One region of the Achromobacter sp. D10 genome, then DNA from elsewhere that is predicted to be linked to it. Evidence: riboswitches for the same ligand, from Rfam matches in the RefSeq annotation. Region 1 holds a riboswitch; the other holds the start of a gene.
The links. Region 1 has a riboswitch for manganese ahead of VCS63_RS07875 (sodium:calcium antiporter). Riboswitches for the same ligand answer to the same signal wherever they lie in the genome.
Positions count from the first base shown of each region.

Region 2: it holds a riboswitch for manganese, as region 1 does, so the genes downstream of both, mntP (manganese efflux pump MntP) here and VCS63_RS07875 (sodium:calcium antiporter) in region 1, are expected to answer to the same signal.

Region 1 covers NZ_JAYJLE010000002.1:228,026-233,955, forward strand. Annotated here, with positions in the region: gene VCS63_RS07860 (UbiH/UbiF/VisC/COQ6 family ubiquinone biosynthesis hydroxylase) at 1-351, opposite strand, end outside; gene VCS63_RS07865 (hypothetical protein) at 431-895, shown strand; gene VCS63_RS07870 (aminopeptidase P N-terminal domain-containing protein) at 919-2,262, opposite strand; yybP-ykoY riboswitch at 2,385-2,551, shown strand; gene VCS63_RS07875 (sodium:calcium antiporter) at 2,632-3,636, shown strand; gene VCS63_RS07880 (hypothetical protein) at 4,075-4,416, shown strand; gene mgtA (magnesium-translocating P-type ATPase) at 4,840-5,930, shown strand, end outside.
Region 2 covers NZ_JAYJLE010000002.1:452,032-457,961, forward strand. Annotated here, with positions in the region: gene VCS63_RS08950 (hypothetical protein) at 170-613, shown strand; gene VCS63_RS08955 (LysR family transcriptional regulator) at 737-1,642, opposite strand; gene VCS63_RS08960 (sulfatase) at 1,776-3,359, shown strand; gene VCS63_RS08965 (tripartite tricarboxylate transporter substrate binding protein) at 3,409-4,377, shown strand; yybP-ykoY riboswitch at 4,414-4,603, shown strand; gene mntP (manganese efflux pump MntP) at 4,611-5,183, shown strand; gene VCS63_RS08975 (LysR substrate-binding domain-containing protein) at 5,220-5,930, opposite strand, start outside.

The DNA of each region.
Region 1 (5,930 bases):
CAGCCCGGAATACGCGACCACGCTGCCCAGCTGCGGCACGCCGAAATCGGTATTCTGGATCAGGGTGCGGCCCAGCCGGCCGCGTTGCGATACATGGATGTTGCGGATGTCGGCCGAGCGGTCGGGCCAGGCATGCAGCGCTTCCAGCAATACCCGGCTGCCGTGGTTCATGGCCAGCACGCGGGGATCCGTGGCCGGCGCCGCCGCCGACGGCGCGACCGGGGCGGGCGGGCTGCCCGCAAGCAGCGCGATGCGCGCCGGGTCCGGCGCCACACGGGCCAGCATCAGGGCCAGCACGCGGCCCACCGGGCCGGCGCCTAGTATCGCTATGTCGAAGGCGGATGAAGTCATGACCGGATTTTAACCGTCCACTACAATCCGCAGCAGCCGGCGCTTCTTGGCGCCGTGGTCCTTTTTCCGGTCGACCGACATGACGCAGCTCCAGGCTTCCTCCCCGCTGTCCGCCGCACCCGCCCGCCGTCCGCGCGGCAAAGTCACGGTGGGCCTGCTGGCCTGCCTGTTCGGCGCGGTAGGCGCGCACTGGTGGTATCTGGGTCGGCGCCACGCCTGGCTGGTGACCGCGTTGGCGCTCATCAGCCTGTTCTGCGCGGTGCGCTTCTATCCCGTCTGGTACGACAACCCGGCATTCTTCCTGCTGTTCATTCCCATGATCGACGGCTTCATCGAAAGCGCGGTGTTTTCGCTGATGCCGGACGAGAAATTCGACCGCCTCTACAACGCCGGCCTGGGCCGACCCACGCGGACCGGCTGGGGACCGGTGCTGGTCGCCATCCTGGCCTGCCTGGTCGGCGCCATTGTCTCCATGTTTGCCATCGCCATGGTGGTGGTCTACACCTGGATCGCCATGGGCTGGCTGGACGGCTACGTGTTCTAGCGCGCGCCAGCCGCGCCGCGATCCTATTCGCGCATCAGCGCTTCGATTTCCCCAGCCTGCACGGGGACTCCCCGGGTGATGAGCTCGCAGCCCTCGTCCGTGACCAGCGCGTCGTCTTCGGTACGGATGCCGATGTTCCAGTACGCCTCGGGTACATCATCGGCGGGCCGCACATAGATGCCCGGTTCGATCGTCAGCATCATCCCGGCTTCCAGCCTGCGCCAGGGGCGTTCGGCGCCATGGGCCGCGCCGGGCTGGCGGTAGTCGCCCACGTCGTGCACGTCCAGGCCCAGCCAGTGGCCCGTGCGGTGCATGTAGAAACGGCTGTAGTCGCCGGATTCCAGCACGCCGTCCAACGAACCTTTCAAGAGCTTCAGGTCCAGCATGCCTTGCGCCAGCACGCGCAGGGCGGCCTGATGGCCGTCGTTGAAACTGCGGCCGGGCGCGGTGGCCTGGGCGGCGGCGTCCTGGGCCGCCACCGTCAGGTCGTACAGCGCGCGCTGCGGGCCGCTGTAGCGGCCGTTCACGGGAAAGGTCCGGGTGATGTCGCTGGCATAGCTGTCGACTTCGCAGCCCGCGTCGATCAGGACCAGGTCACCGTCGCGCAGCACGGCCTCGCCGGCCGGGTAGTGCAGCACGCAGGCGTTCGCGCCCGCTGCGACGATGCTGTTGTAGGCCACCGACTGCGCGCCATGGCGGCGGAATTCGTACAGCAGTTCGGCCTCGATCTCGTATTCGCGCATGCCGGGGCGGGCGACGCGCATGGCGCGCACGTGGGCGCCCGCGGAAATCTTGGCCGCCCGCCGCATTGCGGCAATTTCGCTGGCGTCCTTGATCAACCGCATTTCGGCCAGCAGGGGCCGGATGTCCTGTTGGCGGGAGGGGGGAGCATGGCCGCCACGGCTGGCCTCGCGCGCCGCGGCCAGCCAGCGGTGCAGGCGGCCGTCGTTGCGCTTGTCGCTGGCCAAGGGCGCGTACAGGGTGGCGTGGTCCTGCAGCAGCGCGGGCATCAGCTCGTCCAGCGCATCGAGCGGATGGGCGTCGTCAAAGCCGAAATGCGCCGCCGCCGCCTCGGGGCCGAAACGCTTGCCCTCCCAGATTTCATGCTCGATGTGGCGTGGGCGGCAGAAGAGCACCGAGCGGTCGGTCGCTCCCGCGATCAGCACCAGCCAGGCGCCGGGTTCGGTGAACCCGGTCAGGTAGAAAAAATCGCTGTCATGCCGATAGGGGTATTCGGCGTCTCGGTTGCGAGTGGCTTCCGGTGCGGTCGCCAGGATCGCAATGCCGCCTCCATCGGCGCGCATCTGCTCCATCAGGCGTTGGCGCCGCGCGGCGTAAGGGGCGATGTCTTCGGGAGGCAGGCTCATGGCGGAGTGGGGCGCGAACCCCGGCAAGGTGATGATGCCGTTTACTTTACCTGCCATCCCTCGGATACGACACCCCGCGCAGGCCACGCCGAATCCGCTGGACCGCTTCGGGCAAGCTGCTACAATCGCGGCTCTGTCATTGGGGAGTAGCCATCCTTTGTCCCCTCAAAGGAGCTAGCGTCAACAGACTTGGTGGTTCAGCGCTGCGGAGCAGCCGCTAGAACTCCATGGCGCTAGCGGTATCCATGCGCTGCGGCACGCCCGCCGCATGGAGCAGCCAGGCGAGACCTTTGGCCGCGTTGCGTTCACCCTTGGCCGGGCGAGCCGCGACGTCGCGCCAATTGGTTTCTGCTCGTCCGGCTCGCCTATATGTTTCTCACCCTGTTCCTGTTTTTCCTGTCTGCGGCAGTGATCTACTTCGCCTGTGAGTTCTTCGTGAACGGCGTTGAATGGGTCGGTCATCGCTTCCAGCTTGGCGCCACTGCGACCGGTACTGTGCTCGCCGCCTTCGGCACCGCCTTGCCGGAAAGTGCCGTGACCTTCATGGCCGTGGTCTTCGGCGACACCCCAGAGCAAAAAGACATAGGCGTTGGCGCCGCCATGGGCGGCCCGCTGGTGCTGGCCACGCTGGCTTATGCGGTGGTCGGCCTGACCCTTTGGCGCTCGCGCCGGGGCCGGGCCACGCAGGCGGCCTGTATCAACGCGGACCAGCGCCGGCTGGCCCGCGACCAGGCCTGGTTCATGGGCATCTTCATTTTCAAGGTCGGCCTGGGCCTGCTGGCTTTCGCCTGGAAGCCTTGGCTGGGCATCTTGTTCCTGGCCACTTACGGTCTCTACGTCAAGCGCGAGCTCAGCAACGACGAAGAGAGCCTGGACAGCGAGGATCTCGAGCCGCTCAAGCTGCGCCCCCGCGACGAAAACCCGACGATGTTCTGGTCGGTGGCGCAGACCGTCATGGCCTTGGTCGTGATCGCCGGAGCTTCGCACGTGTTCGTGAATCAGATTGAAGTGCTGGGCGTGGCCATGGGCGCGTCGCCCCACGTGGCGGCGTTGTTGCTGGCGCCAGTTGCGACCGAGTTGCCGGAAATCATGAATGCACTGATCTGGGTCCGCCAGGGCAAGGAGCGGCTGGCGCTGGCCAACATTTCGGGCGCCATGATGATCCAGGCAACTATCCCCAGCGCGCTGGGCATCTTCATGACGCCGTGGTTGCTGGACGGCCCTCTGCTCGCGGCGGGCCTGTTCACCATGCTCTCGATCGGTCTGCTGTGGCTGCGCTTCCGCCGTTCGGTCATGAGCGTGCCGGCCTTGTCGGCGGTGGGCGGCCTGTATGCCGTGTTCGCCGCCTATCTGGGCTGGCATTTCTACGTTTGAGCGGCACGTTGCGCTGGGGGCTTCGGCCCCAGCCGGTTTTGCCACGATCAAGCCAGATTTCGTGGCAAAAACCTTGTCCATAAGTGGAAACCCGCGTAAAATCCTGCCTGTTATCCATCCCAGGAGCAGTCTTCGTGAATACCGATTCCGGCGAAAGTTGTCGATCTTGCATCGACGTCGCTGTTTAACAGGTCCACGCAGAACTCCGTCTGCCGCAGCCTGTTGAACAGGTTGCGGTTGTATCCCAAGCTCCAGGCTCACGCCCGGGCAATCGCGCAAGCCAGCGGCTTGCCGGGAACCTCCCCAACATAAACCGCCAGAACCGCCGCCAGTCGCAGCGTCCGCGTTCGTGCACGTTTTTCGTGCCTGTCCGCTGAACGCAGCGGAGGTGCGCGCGTATTCGCGATCACGCTCCCCATTCTTGCAATGGAGGTCGTTATGCGTTTCTTCGACTTGTTCCTGCGCCGCGCCGGCGTGGACCGTTCTGCCGCCCTGAGCCGCCGCCGCGGCACATCGCGCTTGACGGTCATCTGTCCGCGCGACGAGCTGGGCGCCTTGCGCAAGCAGATCTGCCTGGACTTCAGCGCCGCCGGCCTGGACGTCTCGCAAGTACAGATCGACCAGGGCCGGGACCCTGGCATGGCGTCCGCCTGCATCACCGTCAATTGCCCCCCGGAGCTGCGGGGCGAACTGATGTCGCAGGCGCGCCGCCTGAGCGCCAATCCCGCCGTGCGTCACGTGCATTTCGGCGCCCAAGCCGCGCAGGCCGCGCTGGCCTGAAGCCGCCCTTTCTTCCCCAGGAGAGATCATGCCCAGTGCCTTAGACCCCGAGCCTCGATTGCGCCCAGTGCGCGGCGCCGGCATGCCTGCCTGACCTGTCTATTCGCTGCGAACCGACAGGCGGGATAGTCATCCTGGCCCGTACGGAGTCCGCAGCCTGGAATCCCCGGCCTGGCCCACGTCTTGTGCGCCCTCGCCGCCGGTATCGGTTCCTTCGCTAGCTCCCTTCCGTTTTCCGCACCCGGCGCATTTCCATGCGATCCGGATACCGGCAACATTGCCCCGGTGCCTGCGCACGCCCGTAAGCGGCGGTTTGACGGCTTTCTGAGCGAAAGCCGCGGCCTGCTGCTGCCCGCGCGTGGGCGGCAGCAGGGCAGGGTGGTCCGTGTCTCCGACAACTACACGTATAACCGGAGCACTCCGATGTTCAAGTTTCTCAAGTCCTTCTTTACGTCGGCGGCGGGCCTGCGCCATACCGCTAGACACTTCCGCCGCTCACCCATGCCCGAGCGGGGCGCGGCTGCCGCCGCCTCCTCCGACACGGCTCGCCATGCCAACCGCCAGATGCTGGACCTGGCGCGCATGGATTTTGGCGCTTTGTTCTCGTTGTTCGGCAGCAGCCGTGGCGGGCTGTCGGAGGCCCAGGCGCAGACCGCCCGCGAACGCTACGGCGCCAATGAAGTCGACCATGAAAAGCCGCTCTCCTGGCATGCCCACCTCTGGCTGTCCTATCGCAACCCGTTCAACCTGCTGCTGACCGCGCTGGCGGCGCTGTCCTGGCTGACCGACGTGCACATGGCGGTCCCGGACGATCAATCCTGGATGGCGGTTTTCATCATCGGGGCCATGGTGCTCATTTCCACCGTATTGCGATTCGCGCAGGAACAGCGTTCCAGCCGCGCCGCCGAAGCGCTCAAGGCCATGGTGCAAAACACCGCTACCGTCCTGCGCAGCGACCCGGCCACCCAGGCCGAAGGCGATGCCCGCCGCTATTTCGGCGTGGCGCTGCACGTCAGCGGTTCGCGGCAGGTCGAGGTGCCGTTGGCGCAGTTGGTGCCGGGCGACGTGGTTTTGCTGTCGGCGGGCGACATGATTCCCGCCGATTGCCGCATCCTTGCGGCCAAGGACCTGTTCATCGCGCAAGCCGCGCTGACGGGCGAGTCGCTGCCCGTCGAGAAATATGCGACGCAGCGTCTCGAGACTGCCAATGCCCTCGAGTTGGAGAACATGGCGTTCATGGGCACCAATGTCGTCAGCGGTTCCGGCAGCGCCCTGGTGGTGGCGACCGGCACTCGCAGCTACTTCGGTCAATTGGCCGGGCGCGTCACGCAGACGAGCCGCGCGCCGACCCAGTTCCAGCAAGGCATCAACCGCGTGAGCTGGGTGCTTATCCGGTTCATGCTGGTGATGGCGCCCATCGTCATGCTGATCAATGGGTTCACCAAGGGCGACTGGATGGAAGCGTTGTTGTTTGCGCTCGCCATCGCCGTGGGCCTGACGCCCGAAATGCTGCC
Region 2 (5,930 bases), 220 kb from region 1:
GCTGCAGGCCTCCCTCCCAATAAACGCGCCCTCGGGCGCGTTTTTTTCGTGCGGGTTGCTCTGGCGGGCCGGTGCGGCAGGAGTTTGACATTCATCACTTCACGGGTCGCGCCCGGATGGGAAAATTGCTACTGACGGTCACCCCCATCCGTGGGAACTACACGCAGCCATGAATACCTACCCCTTGCTGCTCATCCTGCACCTGCTCGCCGCCTTTCTTTTCGTCGGCACCGTCACCTTCGAGGTGCTGTTCCTGGAGCCCGTGCATAAACGTCTGCCACCCGAGGTGCGCCATGCGCTGGGCAGCCAGTTGGCGCCGCGGGTGCGAGCGGTGCTGCCGTGGTCGGTGGTGGTGTTGTACCTGGCCGGTCTGGGACTGGCCTGGCAGTACCGCAGCGCGCTTGCGGATCCATTCGCCTCGTCTTTTGGCATCCTGCTGTTGCTGAAGATCGCGCTGGCCTTGAGCGTGCTGGTTCATGTCGCCACGGCGTTGACCTTGGCGCGGCGCCAGCATCTGACCGGCGCCCTGAGCCGGCGCATGCATGTCAGCGTGTTCTGCCACATGGCGTTCATCGTGGTGCTGGCCAAGGCAATGTTCCACGTGTCTTGGTGAGCGCGCCTGCGGCCGGGGTTGCGCGGCAGCGCGGCTAGGCCGGCAAGGCTCGGATTGGGTCATGGATAGGTCCGATAGGCGATCAGGATTCGGCGGATGATCTGTCATTTTCCCGAGCCGGACTTAGCGCGCCAGCCGCAGGCATTCCATGAAATACGCCGCATGTTCGGAGGCCAGCGCGGCATCGCGCCACACCATGCCGGTAATGCCCCGGCTGCGCATCGCCAGCGGCAATACCTTGATCATGTGCTGCTTGGCGAAATGTCGCGCCAGCCGCTCCGAGATCGGCAGCACCAGGTCGGATCCGTCCAGCAGCGCCAGGTTGACCAGCACCGACGACGATTCCACCTGATGCCAGGGCGCGGGCTGGCCGGCCAGCGCCAGTTCGTAATCGATGCGGATCCGCATCGGTGTTGAAGCGCCGGGCGCGATCCAGGGGTATTCCTGCACATCTTGCCATGTCACCTTGCGCTTGTGCGCGAGCGGATGCGCCGTGCCCACGGCCAGGCAAATGGGTTCGCCGTACAGCTCTTCGTAGTGCAGGTTGCGGGGCAGCGAATGCTGTTCCAGGCGGCCGACCAACACATCGAATGTGCCTTCCTGCACCAGCGGGAGCAGATGGTCCAGGGTGTTTTCGGCCAGCCGCAGCAGTACGCGAGGATAGCGTTCGCGAAAGCGTTGGATGCTGGGCGGCAGCAGCACCGGCGCGATATTGGGCGTGACGCCCACCGCCAGCGTTCCGGTGGCGCCGCGGGCAAGTTGCGCCATGGTGTCCTGGGCGCGTCCCAGCTTGCCCAGGATTTCGCGCGCATGGGTGCGCAGTTCCAGCCCGTAGGGCGTGGGCTCGATGCCTCGCGCGTGGCGGTCGAACAGCGTCAGGCCGATGTCTTCTTCCAGGTCTTTCAGCCACTTGGACAGCGCGGGCTGCGTGATATTCAGCTCCGAGGCAACCTGGCTCAGATTGCGGGTGTCGCACAGGCGCACCAGGATGGCCAGGTGGCGCAGGCGGATGCGATGAGTCCAGTCCATGCAGACGTCCCTCAGACATAAATTCAGGGTTATGGCTCGGTAATATTAATTCATTATCAATTTATGTCTCGCCTAACCATAATGGCCACAAAACAGAGTCCAGCCGGTGCAAAGCCGGCGGCGAGGAGACACGATGCAGCCGAATTTCCTGCTATTCATCACGGATCAGCAGCGCGCGGATCATCTGGGCAGTTATGGCAACGCCATGCTGCGCACGCCGGCGCTGGACGCACTGGCGGAGCAGGGGTGGTCGGCGGACCGTTTCTACGTGGCGTCGCCCATCTGCATGCCCAATCGCGCCACCTTGATGACCGGCCGCATGCCCTCGGTGCACGGCGTGCGCCACAACGGCATCCCCTTGTCGCAGCGCGCGACCACCTTTGTCGACCGCTTGCGCGGCGCGGGCTACGCGACGGCGCTGATCGGCAAGTCACATCTGCAGAATATGACGGGCAAGCCGGCGGTCTGGCCGCCCGCCGGCGACGGCGCGCGGGGCGAGGCGTGGGTTGCCGAGCCCGGCAACTATGACCAGGAATGGGGACCGCTCTGGCGCACAGACCCCGCCCATGACCTGGACACCCCGTTTTATGGTTTCGAGCGCGTGGCGCTCGCGGTTGACCATGGCGACCAGGTCTGGGGCCATTACGAACGCTGGCTGGCGCGAGAGCACCCGGAAGCGCGGCGCCTGTGGGGCCCTGAACATGCCATGCCAGCGCCCGGCTATGTGCTGACCGAGCATCACCAGGCCTGGCGCACCCGTGTGCCGGAAGAATGCTCCACCACGGCATACATAGGCGACCAGACCATTGCGCAATTGCGCGAGCATGCCGCGGGTGGCAAGCCATTTTTCATCCAGTGTTCGTTTCCCGATCCGCACCACCCCTTCACGCCGCATGGCAAGTACTGGGATATGTACCGCCCGGAGGACGTCCTGCTGCCGGAGTCCTTTCATGCCTGCGTCTCTACCGGGCGCCAGATACCGCCCCATGTGGCCTGGCTGCATCGGCAGCGGGACGAAGGCAAGGCCGTCAAGCATACGCCCGCCATCTTCGCCTGCACCGAGCGCGAGGCGCGCGAAGCCATCGCGCTGAACTATGGTTCCATCAGCCATATCGACGCCACCATCGGCCGGGTCATGCAGGCATTGCGCCAGACCGGGTTGGACGACAACACCGTCGTCATCTTCACCAGCGACCACGGCGACTACTTCGGCGACCATCAATTGCTGCTCAAAGGGCCGGTCCACTACCAAAGCCTGATCCGCACGCCATTCATCTGGCGGGATCCGCAGGCCGCGCCTGCCGCCGCGCGCAGCCAGGCGTTGTGTTCGACCGCCGACATCGCCGCGACAGTGCTGGCGCGCGCTGGCTTGCCTGCCTACAACGGCATGCAGGGCGCGTCCTTGCTGCCGCTCATGTCCGGCGAGGCGGAGCGCGTGCGCGATGCGGTTTTGATCGAGGAAGAGGGGCAACGCACCATGTTCGGCTTCCCTGGCCGCACCCGCATGCGCACGCTGCAAACGCCGCGCCACCGGCTCAGCGTCTATGCCGATGCCGCCTGGGGCGAACTCTACGACCTGCGCGAAGACCCGCACGAGCTGCGCAATCTGTGGGACGACCCCGCGGCCGGCTCGCTGCGCGCTGAACTGCTGCTGGAACTGTCGCGCAGCATGATCCGCCACGCCGAGAGCAGTCCGCATCCTTCGGCCATCGCCTGACCACTCGCAGAGACGCTGGCCCACCGGCCAGCCCATCCAGGAGAAAAGCATGATCAAGTCCTTGCTGTTCTGTGCGGCGCTGCTCGTGGCCGGAACCTCATCCGCCATCGCTTCGGATTACCCCTCGCGCCCGGTCCGCCTCATTGTCAACTTTCCGCCCGCGGGTCCACTGGACCTTGAAGCGCGCGCCCTCGCGCAGCATGCGGGCAAGCTCCTGGGCCAGACGGTCGTCGTTGAAAACCGCTCTGGCGCGTCCGGCAACATCGGCGCGCAAACGGTAGCGCAAGCTGCACCCGATGGCTACACGCTGTTGATGACGCTGGACACGCTGATGACCGTCAACCCCTACATCTTCAAGGGACTGGACAAGGACGTCACGCAGAGGCTGGAACCGCTGAGCCTGGCGGGATCCTTCGGCCTTGCGTTGGCGGTGCGCCCTGAGCTCGGTATCAATACGCTGGATGACTTTCTGCGGTATGCCAAGACAAATCGCATCACCTATGCTTCTGCCGGCTATGGCAGCCCGGGCAATCTTGCCTTCGAGAAACTCAGGCTCGCGGCGGGCATGGAAGTCGCGCATGTGCCTTATCGCGGCAACGCGCCGGCTGTGAATGCCTTGCTGGGCGACCAGATTCAGGCCGCATTCCTGGCCACCCCCGGCGTCCTGCCGCATGTGCGTGCGGGAAAGCTGAAAGCGCTGGCGGTGTCGGGCAAGGAACGCGATGCCGACCTGCCCGAGGTGCCTACCGCCGCGCAGTCCGGCGTGGCGGCGCTGAAGAACTACGACGTGTCCTTCGCCTTCCTGGTGATGGCGCCCAAGGGCACCCCCAAGGAGATCGCGGACGTCTGGGACAAGACGCTGGCCAAGGTGTACGCCATGCCGGAGTTCCAGCAGAGCATGGCCGGGCTGGGCATGCGCGGGCCCTTCGCGGGCAAGGCGCAGGCGCAGGAATGGGTCGACAGGGAGGCGAAAGGCTGGAAAGAAGTGATCGAGAAGGCGGGGATACGCGGCGAGTAGGGGGTAACACAGGCGTCAGCCAGGTCTGCTAGACTGCCTCTACTCTTTGGGGAGTAGCCTCTTTGCGGTCCGGCCAGTTGCGCCCTGTTCCGTAAAGGCTTGCGTCAACATTCTTGGCTTTTGCAGCCATGGCGCAAGCGGCATTCAAGCTTGGCGAGACCACGGATTTTTCGCGCGACGCCGGGCGGCGCGGAAGGTCCGTGCGGTTCGCGCCCGGCAGGATCCTTCCTCAAATGAATGCCATCGCCATCATCGTTCTCGCGTTCGCCATGTCCACGGACGCCTTCGCCGCAGCCATCAGCAAAGGCGCCGCGCTGCACAAACCCAGATTCCCGGAAGCCTTGCGCACAGGGCTGATCTTCGGCGTGATCGAAGCCATCACGCCAGTGATAGGCTGGGGACTGGGCTCCGTCGCCGCTAAGTACGTGGTCGCCTGGGATCATTGGATCGCGTTTGCAATGCTCTGTGTCCTGGGGCTGCTGATGATACGCAACGGCTTCAAGGAAGAGGACGAAGACGCCGCGCCCGTCACCCGCCATTCATTCTGGTTGTTGGCCGCCACGGGCTTTGCCACCAGCATCGACGCGATGGCCGTGGGCGTGGGGCTGGCGTTCGTGGACGTGAACATCGTGGTGGCTGCCGCCGCGATCGGCCTGGCCACCACCTTGATGGTGACAATAGGCGTGATGCTGGGCCGGGCGCTGGGCAGCGTTGCCGGCAAGCGAGCCGAAATATTGGGCGGAATGGCATTGATGGGCATAGGCGCGGCGATCCTTTATGAGCATCTGAACGCCGCGGCTGCCTGATGCTCCCTGCGCAGGGCGGCCGCCGGTCTTGCGGCGCTACCCCTGTGCGCACCCGATCAGCTCGGAACGCGCGACGTCGAAGTTCCTGCACTCGGATTTCAGCCATTCGGAAAAGATCCGGGTGCGCCGCTCATCAGGCCGGCGCGACAGCAGCACGTAGCGCGCCGGCGCGGGCGCGTGCTTGCCGAACACGTCTACCAGCCGGCCGCTACGGATTTCGTCGTAGACCATCGCGCTGCGGCCGATCGCCACGCCCTGATGATTCAGCGCGGCGCCGATGGCAAGGCTGGCCAGGTTGAATTGCGGCCCGTCCAGGTGATGCAGCCAGCCGGGTTGATGCGCTTGCAGCCAGGTGCGCCATTCGATGAATTCCGCGGCGCCTACCCACGGCGTCGCGTCGTGGAGGAACTCGACGCCGTCGAGTGATTGGCCGGTGCGAAACGCGGGGTGCGCGGCCAGGTATTCGGGCGTGGCGACCACCAGCAAGTATTCGTCCAGCAGGGCATCCGCTTGCAGATGGCTGTAGCGCGCTGGGTCGTAGCGGACGGCGAGGTCTATGTCTTCTTCGTCCATCAGCTTGCGGTCCAACGGTTGGAACTCCGCCTTCAACCGCACCGACACGTCCGGCTGCAAGCGATGGAATTCCGTCAGGCGCGGCATCAGCCATTGCAGCGCGAACGACGGCAGGCAATTGACCTGCAGCGCGGAAGTGGGCAAGCCCAGCCGCTCGATTTCGTGTTGGATATC